2 regions of the Micromonospora sp. NPDC047521 genome follow, and region 2 is predicted to be linked to the other one. Evidence: riboswitches for the same ligand, from Rfam matches in the RefSeq annotation. Region 2 holds a riboswitch; the other holds the start of a gene.
What was found. Region 2 has a riboswitch for thiamine pyrophosphate ahead of thiE (thiamine phosphate synthase). Riboswitches for the same ligand answer to the same signal wherever they lie in the genome.
Positions count from the first base shown of each region.

Region 1 (5,780 bases), on a different contig from region 2:
CCACTCTCCGAGCCGGTCCGCCGCCCCGCGTCGCGGTCCGTGCGCTCCCGGGCGTCCCGCGTTCTCCACCCGCCGTGCGGCGGTGCTGGCGCTGTCGATCCCGGTGAGCAGTCCCTTCCCGATTCGACTGTCGCGCCGCGACGGTCACAGGTCGAGCCGACCGGCCCCGGAGCGCGGGACCGGCAGTGACGGTCGGCACCGAAGGAGGCCCGGATGCCCGCGAAGCGCACACCGAAGAGGTCCCGTACCGCCACACCGGCGCCCGCCGGCACGGACCCGGCGGCCGGCCATGACGCGCTCCTACCAACCCGCCCCGACGTGGATCTCGCGGTCGAGCCGGCGCTCCTGGTCGAGCCGGCACTTCCGGCAGCGTTGGGTGAACCGGTGCTGGTCGAGCCGCCGCTGCCGGCGGTGCTGAACCGGTCGGCTCTGCCGGCGGCGGTGCCGGGTGAGCTGGCGCCGCCGGTCGACGTGCCGGCAGTGGTCGACGCGCCGGTGGTGGCAGACCTGCCGAAGGCGGCCGGGCGACCGAAGGCACCGACGGCCGGCCCGCCGCAGGGTGGCGGGACGCGATCGAGCGGCGGGCGTGGCCGACAGGCTGGTCAGAGCCGCCGGTACGCCTTCCGGCGCAGCTGACCGACCGCGCACCCACCCGGCCGCGCTGTTCCGGCGGTACGGGCGGTGGGGCTGCACCATGCTCATGGTGCAGCTCCACCGCCCAGCGAAGCAGCACCATCCTCGACGCGGTGCGGACCATCCCGGCGTGGCGGGGAGGTGAGGCGCGGGAAGACGCGATCGGCGCGCCGCAGGAAAGCGGCGACTCAGCCGATCAGGGGCCGGAAGGCGCCGGTGAGGATGCTCGTGGTGAGGGCCGCGCCGGCCAGGGCGACCGACCCGGCGATCAGGAGGGCGTCGGCGCGGGTGAACGGCTGGCGGCGGGCGACCGTTCGTGGTGTGCCGGCGTCGAAGCCCCGCGCGTCCATCGCCACCGCGAGCCGCGTGCCGCGACGGATCGCCCCGACCAGCAGCGCGAACGCGGTGGAGGTGAACAGCCGCAGCTTCGCCACGGGGTTGCGTCCGGCGTCGACACCCCGCGCCCGACGGGCCATGCTGATCATCTGCCATTCCTGACCGAGCAGCGGCACCAGCCGGAACGCGGCAAGGGCGCCGATGGCGAACCGTGCCGGCGCCTTCGCGTTCTGGATCAGCGCGTCGGCCAGGTCGGTGGGGTCCGTGGTGGCGAAGACGATCACGCCGGGCAGGGCCACCGCGAACACCCGCAGCACCAGCCCGAGCGCGGTGAGCAGGACGCCGGTGCTCACCAGCACCGGCCCCGCGTCCAGCAGGACCCGGCCGGACCTGTCGGCGGCGAACAGCACCAGGGTGACCAGGATGCCTGCGGCGCTGAGCAGCAGCGGCAGGGCCCGCCGGGCCAGCACCCGGTAGCGGATGCCGAACAGCGGCAGCAGGGCGAGTTCGCACGCGATGGCGATGGCGGGGGCCACCGGGTCCAGGGTGGCCAGCAGGATGAACGAGAAGATCAGCGCGGCGGCCACCTTCGCCACCGGGTTGCGGCGGGCCAGGGGAGCGTCGGGTGCGGCCACCGGCTCGATGCTGATCATTTGTGGTCGTCCGGGGTGGGGTGAAGTGTGACCGTGCGGTCGGCGAGCGCCGTGACGAAATCCGCGTCGTGGGTGACGGTGACCACGCCGTGCCCGGCGTCGCGCAGGTCGGCGAAGAGATCCACCAGTTCCTGCCAGGTCCGCCGGTCCTGACCGAAGGTGGGTTCGTCGCAGATCAGCAGGCGGGGCGCGGTGGCCAGGGCCGTCGCGACGCTGAGCCGCCGCGCCTCCCCGCCGGAGAGGGTGTACGGGTTGGCTGCCGCGAGCCGCGCCAGCCGCAGCCGGTCCAGCAGTTCGGTGACGATGTCGTTGACGGCTGTCTCGGTTTGGCCGGTGCGGCGCGGGCCGAGGGCCAGCTCGTCGAAGACGCTGCCGGTCACGAACTGGTGCTCCGGGTCCTGGAAGACCGACCCGATCCGCCGGGCCAGCGCGGGCGCGCGCCAGCGGTGCGGGGGAGTGCGGTGATCCGATCCGGCCAGCTCGCCGGACGCGGTGACCCGGCCGGTGCCCGGCTTCAGCAGCCCGCCGAGCAGCAGGGCCAACGTCGACTTGCCGGCGCCGTTCGGCCCCCGCACGGCGAGCGCCTCGCCGGCGCGTACCGCCAGGTCGGTGGGGCCCAGCCGGGGTGGCAGGCCGAGCCGTTCGGCGGTGAGCAGCACCTCGCCGGGGCCGGTGATGGCCGGCCGGGGTGCGACGGGGTGACCGGGCACCCAGACGCCCTCGGCGGCGAGGGCGGCGCCGTGCGCGGCGAAGACCGCCTCCGGGGGCCCGTCGGCGCGGACCCCGCCGCCGGGTTCCAGGACCACCACCCGGTCGACAAGCGGCAACGCCTCGGCGACCCGGTGCTCGACGAGGATCAGCGTGGTGTCGGCGTCCAGCGCGCCGGCCACCGCCTGCCTGACCAGTGTGGCGCCGGCCGGGTCGAGGTTGGCTGTCGGCTCGTCGAGCAGCAGCAGGCCGGGCCGCAGGGCCAGCGCTCCGGCCAGGGCCAGGCGTTGCTGCTCACCGCCGGAGAGCGCTGCCGTGTTGCGGTCCCTGCGGTACGGGAACCCGACCCGGCGCAGCGCCTCGTCGACGCGGGGCCAGATCTCGTCGGTGGGTACGCCCCGGTTCTCCAGCCCGAACGCCACGTCGTCGCCGCTGCGGGCCATCACCAGTTGCGTCTCCGGGTCCTGGAAGACGATGCCTACGCGTTCCCGAGCCTTGCGGGGGTCGAGTCCGTCGATCTCGACGGTGCCCTCCTGCTCGCCGGAGTCGTCGGGCAGCAGCCCGGCCAGCGCGCTGAGCAGCGTGCTCTTGCCGGCTCCGGAGGGACCGAGCAGCAGGACCCGTTCGCCGTCCTCGACCCGCAGGTCGACGCCGCGCAGGGCCCAGGCACGCCGCCCCGCGTGCCGCCACCCGAACCCGCGCAGCAGTACCCCGCCCACCAACCCCACCCCCCATCCCGTCCTTCACCCGGTGATCAAGAGGTTCGCGTCAGCAATCGGCGCCACGGTGACGCGAACCTCTTGATCAACCCGCGCGGGCGCGTGGCCCTGTGCGGGCGCCGCCCTGTGCGGGCGTTTCAGATGAGGGCTCGTTCCTGGGCCACCGGGAAGCGGTCCAGGGCGCCGGTGTTGGCCAGGGCGCGGGTGAGCAGCCAGCCGCCGGCGCCCGCGATCACGGTGGCGCTGACGATGGTCAGCAGCGCGTACGGGATGCGGTAGTCGCCGAGCGCGTAGTCGACGTTCCAGACGAAGAAGTCGAAAAGCGCGGCGCTCAGGCCGGTGAGCGCGCCGGCCAGCACCGCTGTCGGCAGGCGGAACGACCGGTACCGGAAGGCGGCGAACGCCAGCTCGGCGCCGATGCCCTGCACGATGCCCTGCGGGATCACCGTGCCCGCCCACTGGCTGCCCAGCAGCGCGGAGAGGACCGCCGCCACGGTCTCGCAGTAGAGCGCGGCGCCGGGCTTGCGAATGACCAGGCCGCCGATGACTGCCGGCATCAGCCAGACTCCGTAGAGCAGGGTCTGCGCCGGCGGGAAGAAGGCGAACGCCCCCTCGGTGGCGCTCCAGACCAGGCCCCAGGCCCAGAAGATGACGCCGAAGGCCACCGCGATCACCGAGGCGACCACGATGTCGATGGTCCGCCAACGGTTGGTGGTGTTGTCCATGCTGTGCTCCCAGTTCACGAAAGAGAACCAGGCAAGACGCACGCCGCGTCCGGTGGCACCGGACGGCGGCGCGGCTGGAGGTCGACCGAACTCCCTGCGCTGGCATTACCCAGATCAGGTTCGAGGGTCTGCGGGCGTACCCGCACTCTCAGCGCTGTGCGCTCCCCTGTCGGATATGAAGTTGTCTCGCTGACGCTAGCACCGACAAGGGGTGCCAGCCCAGCAGGGCGTTCACCGGACGTCGGCGTCCTGCCGGCCGGACGCCGGCTGGGTAGGCTCACGATCATGCGGGTCGACGCACGAGGTCTCACGTTCGAGGTACGCGCCGGTGGACCGCCGGACGGTGAACCCGTCCTGCTGCTGCACGGCTTCCCCCAGCACAGCGGCGAGTGGGACGACGTCGTGCCGGCGCTGCACGCGGCCGGGCTGCGTACGTACGCGCTGGACCAGCGTGGCTACTCGCCTGGTGCCCGGCCGGAGGCGGTGCCCGCGTACCGGATCCCCGAACTGGTGGCCGACGTGGTGGCGGTGCTCGACGTGCTCGGTCTGGACGCCGTCCACCTGGTCGGTCACGACTGGGGTGCGGTCGTTGCCTGGGCGGTGGCCGCCGGGCATCCCGAGCGGGTCCGCACGCTCACGGCGGTGTCCGTGCCCCATCCCGCGGCGATGGCGCACGCCCTGCGTACCGACAGGCAGCAGAAGGCGCGCTCGTCGTACATGGCGCTGTTCCGGATGCCGGGCAAGGCGGAGAAGGTGCTGCTGGCCCTCAACGCGACGGCCCTGCGCAAGATGCTCGGCGGCGTGGGGGACGCGTCCCGGGTGGACCGCTACGCCGACCCGATGCGGGAGCCGGGCGCGCTCACCGCCGCGCTGAACTGGTACCGGGCGATGTCCGGCTCCGACCTGGCCGGCGTCGGTCCGGTCGGGGTGCCCACCACGTACGTGTGGAGCGACAGGGACGTGGCGATCGGCCGCGCCGCCGCCGACGCGTGCGCCGCCAACGTCACAGGCGACTTCCGCTTCGTACCCCTGACCGGGGTGACCCACTGGATCCCGGACGCCGCGCCCGGCCCGCTCGCCGAGGCGATCCTGGCCCGGGCCGGCGGAACGGCCTGAGCCGTGCCGGTCGGAGACGCATAATGACGACGGACACCGGCGGGCCCGGCACCCGGCGCTCGATCGCCGCGCAGCTGCGCCTGCTGGGCGTACGCCCCGGGTCGACGGTGCTGGTCCACGCCGGGCTGCGCCAGCTGGGTTTCGTCTGCGGTGGGCCGCACGCGGTGGTGCTCGCCCTGCGCGACGCGCTCGGCCCGGACGGCACGATCGTGGTGCCCACCCACACGCCCGAGAACAGCGACCCCGCGCAGTGGCGCAACCCACCCGTGCCGGCGGACTGGTGGCCGCTGATCCGTTCGGAGATGCCGGGCTTCGACCCGGCGGTCACGCCGAGCCGGTTCATGGGTGCGCTCGCCGAGATGGTCCGTGGCTGGCCCGGTGCCCTGCGCAGTGCGCATCCGCAGGTGTCGTTCGCGGCACTCGGGCCGGCCGCCGAGCAGGTGGTAGCTGGGCACACCTGGGCCGACATGCTCGGCGAGGGCTCGCCGCTGGCCCGGCTCTACGAGCTGGACGCGGACGTGTTGCTGCTCGGTGTGGACCACTCCGCGAGTACCTCGCTGCACCTGGCCGAGTACCGCTGCCCGGGCTCGCCCCGTGAGCGGGTCGGTGCTGCGGTGTGTACCGCCGACGGCGGCCGCGAATGGGTGTGGTGGCAGGACGTACGGCTCGACGCGGGCGATTTCGCCGCGCTGGGCACGGACCTGGAGGCCACCGGTGCGGTTCGCGCCGGACCGGTCGGCGCCGGGACCGGCAGGTTGATGCGCCAGCGGGCGGCTGTCGACTTCGCGGTGCACTGGCTGGCCCGCAACCGGACGACGGAGGACGCATGACGGTGAGTGCCGAGGACTACCTGGCCGTGGTGACCGAGACGATCGGCCGGGTGGCCGCCA
Region 1 is NZ_JBVJGN010000003.1:91,548-97,327, forward strand. Features, by position in the region: gene ACZ6N8_RS08035 (hypothetical protein) at 214-636, shown strand; gene ACZ6N8_RS08040 (energy-coupling factor transporter transmembrane component T family protein) at 822-1,622, opposite strand; gene ACZ6N8_RS08045 (ABC transporter ATP-binding protein) at 1,619-3,049, opposite strand; gene ACZ6N8_RS08050 (ECF transporter S component) at 3,187-3,774, opposite strand; TPP riboswitch at 3,848-3,952, opposite strand; gene ACZ6N8_RS08055 (alpha/beta fold hydrolase) at 4,060-4,890, shown strand; gene ACZ6N8_RS08060 (AAC(3) family N-acetyltransferase) at 4,914-5,720, shown strand; gene ACZ6N8_RS08065 (sugar isomerase domain-containing protein) at 5,717-5,780, shown strand, end outside.
Region 1: linked by a shared signal. The riboswitch ahead of ACZ6N8_RS08050 (ECF transporter S component) and the one ahead of thiE (thiamine phosphate synthase) in region 2 are both predicted to bind thiamine pyrophosphate.

Region 2 (5,780 bases):
CCGTGCCGTCGAACGCCACGGTGACCGGCGCGGTGCCGGTCGCCGGGGTTGCGGTGGCGGTGACCACAGGCGGCGCGTTCTCGGTGACGCCCCGACCGACGAAGTCCATCCAGTTGACGTTGAACAGCGAACCCGCTCCGCCGTTCGGATCGCGGGCCACGAAGTACAGCGAACCGCTCGCGGCGCCGGTGACAGGTGCGCTCACGTCCGTGTACGTCTGCCACGCCCCGGTCGCCGGCACTGTCGCCGTGGCGACCACCGGTCCGTCGACCGCGCCCGCGCGGACCTCGATCCGACCACCGGCGGCGGCCGAGGCGGCCCGGAACCGGATCTCGGTGATGTTGAGCAGGTCCGCCGGGGCTACCGACCACCAGTCGCCGTCCTCGATGAACCCGATGTTCTGACCGCCGCCCGCGCTGTCGGCACCGGTCTCGCGCTGCACGCCGGGGTCGCCACCGCCGGTGCTCACCGGCGCACGACCGGTGGCGGTGAAGTACTCGGCCTGCTTCTGCTTCGGCTGGAGGATCTCGATCTGTCGGCCGGTCAGCGCGCCGGACCCGCCGGCACCACCCTCGTCGGTGTAGGTGGCCTCGAAGACCGCGAACACGTTCGCCTCGGCGCCGTGCCCGGAGGCGAGCGACGTCTGGACGGTGCCGGTGCAGCCCGTGTGCTGCTCCAGCGGGTGGGCGTGCTCGTCGTGACCGAGCAGCACCTGGAGGTTCACCCGGGCACAGTCGATCTGCCCGTCCTCCGGGTCGGTCACCTTGACCGTGTAGCGGACCTGGTCACCCCAGTTGAAGAACCCGCCGTCCGGCGGGAACTCGATCGTCACAGTCGGGGCCGTGTTGCCGACGGTGACCGGTACGTTCGCCACCGCCGTACGGCCCTTGGGGTTGGTGACGGTGAGCTGGGCGGTGTAGTTGCCCGCCGTGGCGTACGTGTGCGTCGGGTTCGCCTCGGTGGAGGTCTGCCCGTCGCCGAAGGCCCAGGCGTAGGTGAGCGTGCCACCGTCCGGGTCCCGGGATCCGGCGCTGGAGAAGGCCACGGTCAAGGGTGCCGGACCCGAGGTCGGGTTGGCGGACGCCGCCGCGATCGGCGCGCGGTCACCGGCGGTGTAGTCGATCCGGTAGACGCCCGAGTTGTCGTTGTTGCCGCCGAAGCCGCTGCCCCACTCGATCAGGTACAGCGCGCCGTCCGGGCCGAACTCGAAGTCCATCGGCCGGACCATCGTCATGCCGGCCAGCAACTGGTTGATGTCCACCAACGACTTGCCGTCGGCTGTCATCTGCATCGTGTACATCTTGTTCTGGTTCCACTCGCCGAGCAGCGCCTTGCCGTCGTAGTACGCCGGCCACTTGCGTGTCGAGTTGAGGTCCGCGTCGTAGCGGTAGACCGGGCCGCCCATCGGCGCGCCACCGCCGCCGATCTCCGGGTAACGCGCGTCACCGGCGTACCCGTAGTCGACGGTGGCCGGGACGACAGGCGGGAGGTTGGTCAGGCCGGTGTTGTTGGGCGAGTTGTTCACCGGGGCGGCGCAGTCGAACTTCGGACCGCTCGGGCCCGACGGGAACGTGTAGTCGTTGTACGCCTCGTTCGTGCCCGTGCAGTACGGCCAGCCGTAGTTGCCGGGAGTCACGACGTTCCACTCGACCAGACCCCGGGGGCCCCGGTTCGGGTTGTCGGCGTTGGCGTCCGGTCCGTAGTCCGCCACGTACAGCGTGTCTGTCTTCGGGTCGGTGCCGATCCGGAACGGGTTGCGGAAGCCCATCGCGTAGATCTCGGGACGGGTCTTCTCGGTGCCCGGCGCGAAGAGGTTGCCCGCCGGAACGGTGTACGTCCCGTCGTCCTCCGGGTGGATCCGGATCACCTTGCCGCGCAGGTCGTTGGTGTTCGCGGAGGTGCGCTGCGAGTCGTAGTCCTGGCGGCCCGGCCGCTCGTCGAGCGGCGCGTACGCGTTCGACTCGAACGGGTTGGTGTTGTCACCGGTGGCCAGGTACAGGTTGCCGGCGCTGTCGAACGCCATGCTGCCGCCGGCGTGGCAGCAGGTGTTGCGCTGGGTGTCCACCCGCAGCACCTGCTTCTCGCTGGCCAGGTCGATGGTGTCGCCGGTAACGGTGAACCGGGACAGCAGGTTCCGGGTGACGCCGTCGTTCGGCGCGTAGTACAGGTACACCCACTTGTTCGTGGCGAAGTCCGGGTCGAGCCGGATGCCGATCAGGCCGTCCTCGTTGCCGGTGAAGACGTCCAGGTCGACGGCCGTGACGGTGTTGCCGGTGTCCGGCTTGACGATCTGCACCCGACCGTCGCGCTCGATGTAGAAGACCCGCCCGTCGGGGGCGATGTCCAGTTCCATCGGGTTGCTGGTGTTGCTGTCCAGGGCGACCTTCTCGAAGTTCGAGGTCTTCGAGGCGCCGCAGTCGGCGTCGACCACGCCGGCCGCCGTCTGGATGCCACCGAGCAGGTGCTTGAGGAACTCGGGCTCGGCGTACGACTCGCGGGTGTGCCCACCGCCCGTGTACCAGGAGCGACCGCCGTCGAAGTCCTGGCACCAGGCGGTCGGGTGGTCGGCGCCCATCGCGCCCGCGCCCGGGGTGTAGCTCTTCTCGTCCAGGCTGGCCAGCACGTGCACGTCCGGCCGGGGGTTGGTCTGGAAGTTGTACCACTCGTCGAACCGGGACCAGCGGTCCGGAAGCTCGGCCGTCGACGGGTGGGCGTGGTCCTCCACCTTGACCGTGGCCTGCTGGTTCTGGGGGTGGTTGGCGAAGTACGCGCCGACCAGGTCGCCGTACCAGGCCCAGCTGTACTCGGTGTCCGAGGCGGCGTGGATGCCCACGTAACCGCCGCCGGCCTTCACGTACCGCTCGAAGGCGGCCTGCTGGTCGGCGTTGAGCACGTCGCCCGTGGTGGAGAGCCAGATCACCGCCTTGTACTTCGCCAGGTTGGCGTCGGTGAATACCGCGCCGTCCTCGGAGTTGTCCACTGTGAATCCGTTGGCGGCGCCCAGTTGTTGGATGGCGGCGACGCCTGTCGGGATGGAGTCGTGCCGGAAGCCTGCGGTCTTGGAGAAGACCAGCACCGAGTAGGGATCGGCGGCGGCGGCCTTCGGCACCTTCGGCGCCACCTGGGTCACCGGGGTCGCGGCTTGCGCGTCGCGCGGGGGGATCTGGGCGGCGGCGGGGGCCGCCTGCGCCGGGGACCCGAGCAGGGTCGTCGACGCGAGGGCCAGGGAGATGAGGGTCGCGGTGATGGGTTTTCGGGCACGACGAGAACGGGACACGCCGCCTCCAATGTCGCAGTGGACAGGAATACGCGGGGGCCGGCTCGCCGAAGACCGTCCCAGGTGGAGCCGGTCGGGGACACCGTGCCAGGGCGTCCACGCCGGCATTTTGTCGAATCGCTGAACAAATTAGTTCGCGGGGATCAATGTCCGGCAAGATGCCGGCGGGTAACGGTTCTGCAACAGGGGGCGACATTCCGAACAGGACCGGGAGAAAGCACCCTGTCGATTTGGCCGTAGCCGGCCGTCGGCCCCTCCCTTGGCAGGCCGGCGGATCTGTCGTACGGTGACACGCAAGTAACCCACGGGAGCCCGGTGTACCGGGCTGAGAGGGGGGCTGACAGCCCCCGACCGTCGAACCTGATCCGGGTAATGCCGGCGCAGGGAGGAGCGTTGCCGTGCCGTCCCTTGGACGACTGCATCTGATCACCGACACCCGGCCCGGGTGCGACCCCCTCGGCGTGGTCCGCGCCGCCCTCACGGAGGCCCGCGCCGACCTGGTGGTGCAGGTCCGCGTCGAGGACTACGTCACCGACCGCGAGGCGTACGAGCTGACCCGTGCGGTCCTGGCGCTGTGCACGCCGTACGGGGCGACCTGCCTGGTCAACGACCGCCTGCACGTGGCGCTCGCGGCCGGTGCCGCCGGTGGCCACGTCGGAGCCGACGACCTGCCGGTCATCGCCGCCCGACACGTGCTCGGCCCCACCGGCGTGCTGGGCGCCACCGCCCGCGAGCCGAGGAGCGCGGTCGACGCTGTCGTCGCCGGGGCCAACTACCTGGGCGTCGGGCCGTGCCACACCACAAGCACCAAAACGGGACTGCCCGACCCCATCGGCCCAGACGGGGTACGCGCGGTCGCCGACGCGGTCGACGTCCCGGTCATCGCGATCGGCGGGGTGACCGCCGCCCGGGTGCCGGCGCTGCTCGCCGCCGGGGCGTACGGGGTGGCGGTGGTCGGTGCGATCTCCACCGCCGCCGATCCGGCCCGCGCCACCGCCGAGCTGCTGCGGGCACTGGCGTGACAGGCGACGGCACCGCCGTCGACGTGGCGGTGGTGGGGGCCGGGCCGATCGGGCTGTCCGTCGCCTGGCGGTTGGCCGCCCGAGGGCTGCGGGTGGTGGTGCACGATCCGGCCTCCGGGTCGGGGGCCTCGGCGGTGGCCGCCGGCATGCTCTCCCCGGTCGCCGAGGCGTACTTCGGTGAGCGGCAGCTGACCGGGCTGCTGCTGGCGTCCGCCGCGCGTTGGCCGGCGTTCGCCGCCGAGCTGACCGAGGCGACAGGCGTCGAGTTCGGTTACCGGACCGAGGGCACCCTGCTGGTCGGCCTGACCGGTGACGACCTGGCCGAGGCACGGCGACTCTGGGCGTACCAGCAGGGCCTTGGTCTGCCGGTGACCCCGCTGCTGCCAAGCGGTCTGCGCGACCGCGAGCCGGCGCTCGCGCCGAGGGTGCGCGGCGGGGCGCTCGCGCCCACCGACCACCAGGTCGATCCCCGGCTGCTGGTGCCGGCCCTGCGCACGGCCGCGCAGCGGGCCGGCGCGGTGCTCGTGCCGCGACCGGTCCGCCGACTGTCCGACCTGGACGCACGTGTCACAGTGGTCGCCGCCGGCTGCGGCGCCGCCGCGCTCACCGGGCTGCCGGTGCGGCAGGTGAAGGGCCAGATCCTCCGGCTGCGCGCGCCGGGAGGCGTCGCGCCGGGCTTCCGGCACGTCATCCGGGGGTACGCCGACGGCGAGCAGGTGTACGTGGTGCCCCGCGCCGACGGCGAGGTGGTGCTCGGCGCGACGGTCGAGGAGCGCACGGACACCACAGTCACCGCCGGTGCCGTGCTGCGGCTGCTCCGCGCCGGCGTCGACCTGCTGCCCGAGCTGGCCGAGTACGACCTGGTCGAGGCCGCCGCGGGCCTGCGCCCCGGCACCCCCGACAACGCGCCTGTCCTCGGGCCGCTGCCCGGCCGGCCGGACGTGCTTGCCGCCACCGGGCACCACAGGCACGGCATCGTGCTCACCCCGGTCACCGCCGACCTGATCGCGGACCTGGTGCTCACCGGCGTACCCGATCCGCTGCTCGCGCCCTTCGGAGCGGACCGGTTCGCCGGCTTCGGACCTGATCGGACGATGGAGGGGGACCAGTGGAGTTGACTGTGAACGGGACCGGTCGCAGCGTGGCCGCTGGTACGTCGGTGGCCGACCTCGTCGGCGACATCGCCCCGCAGCACAGGGGAGTGGCGGTCGCCGTCAACGGCGAGGTGGTGCCCCGCGCCGGCTGGCCGGTCACTGTGCTGCGCGACGGTGACCGGGTCGAGGTGCTCACCGCCGCGCAGGGCGGGTGAGCGGCGTGACGTTCGAACTGGGTGGGGAGACGTTCGGGTCGCGGCTGATCCTCGGCACCGGCGGGGCCGCGAACCTGCACGTGCTGGAGCAGGCGATCCGCGTCTCCGGGACCGAGCTGGTCACCCTGGCCCTGCGCCGGGTCGACACCGCCCCCGGCACCGGCGGTGGGCT
Region 2 is NZ_JBVJGN010000010.1:113,540-119,319, reverse strand. Features, by position in the region: gene ACZ6N8_RS21890 (ThuA domain-containing protein) at 1-3,277, opposite strand, end outside; TPP riboswitch at 3,572-3,681, shown strand; gene thiE (thiamine phosphate synthase) at 3,676-4,299, shown strand; gene thiO (glycine oxidase ThiO) at 4,296-5,417, shown strand; gene thiS (sulfur carrier protein ThiS) at 5,408-5,608, shown strand; gene ACZ6N8_RS21870 (thiazole synthase) at 5,605-5,780, shown strand, end outside.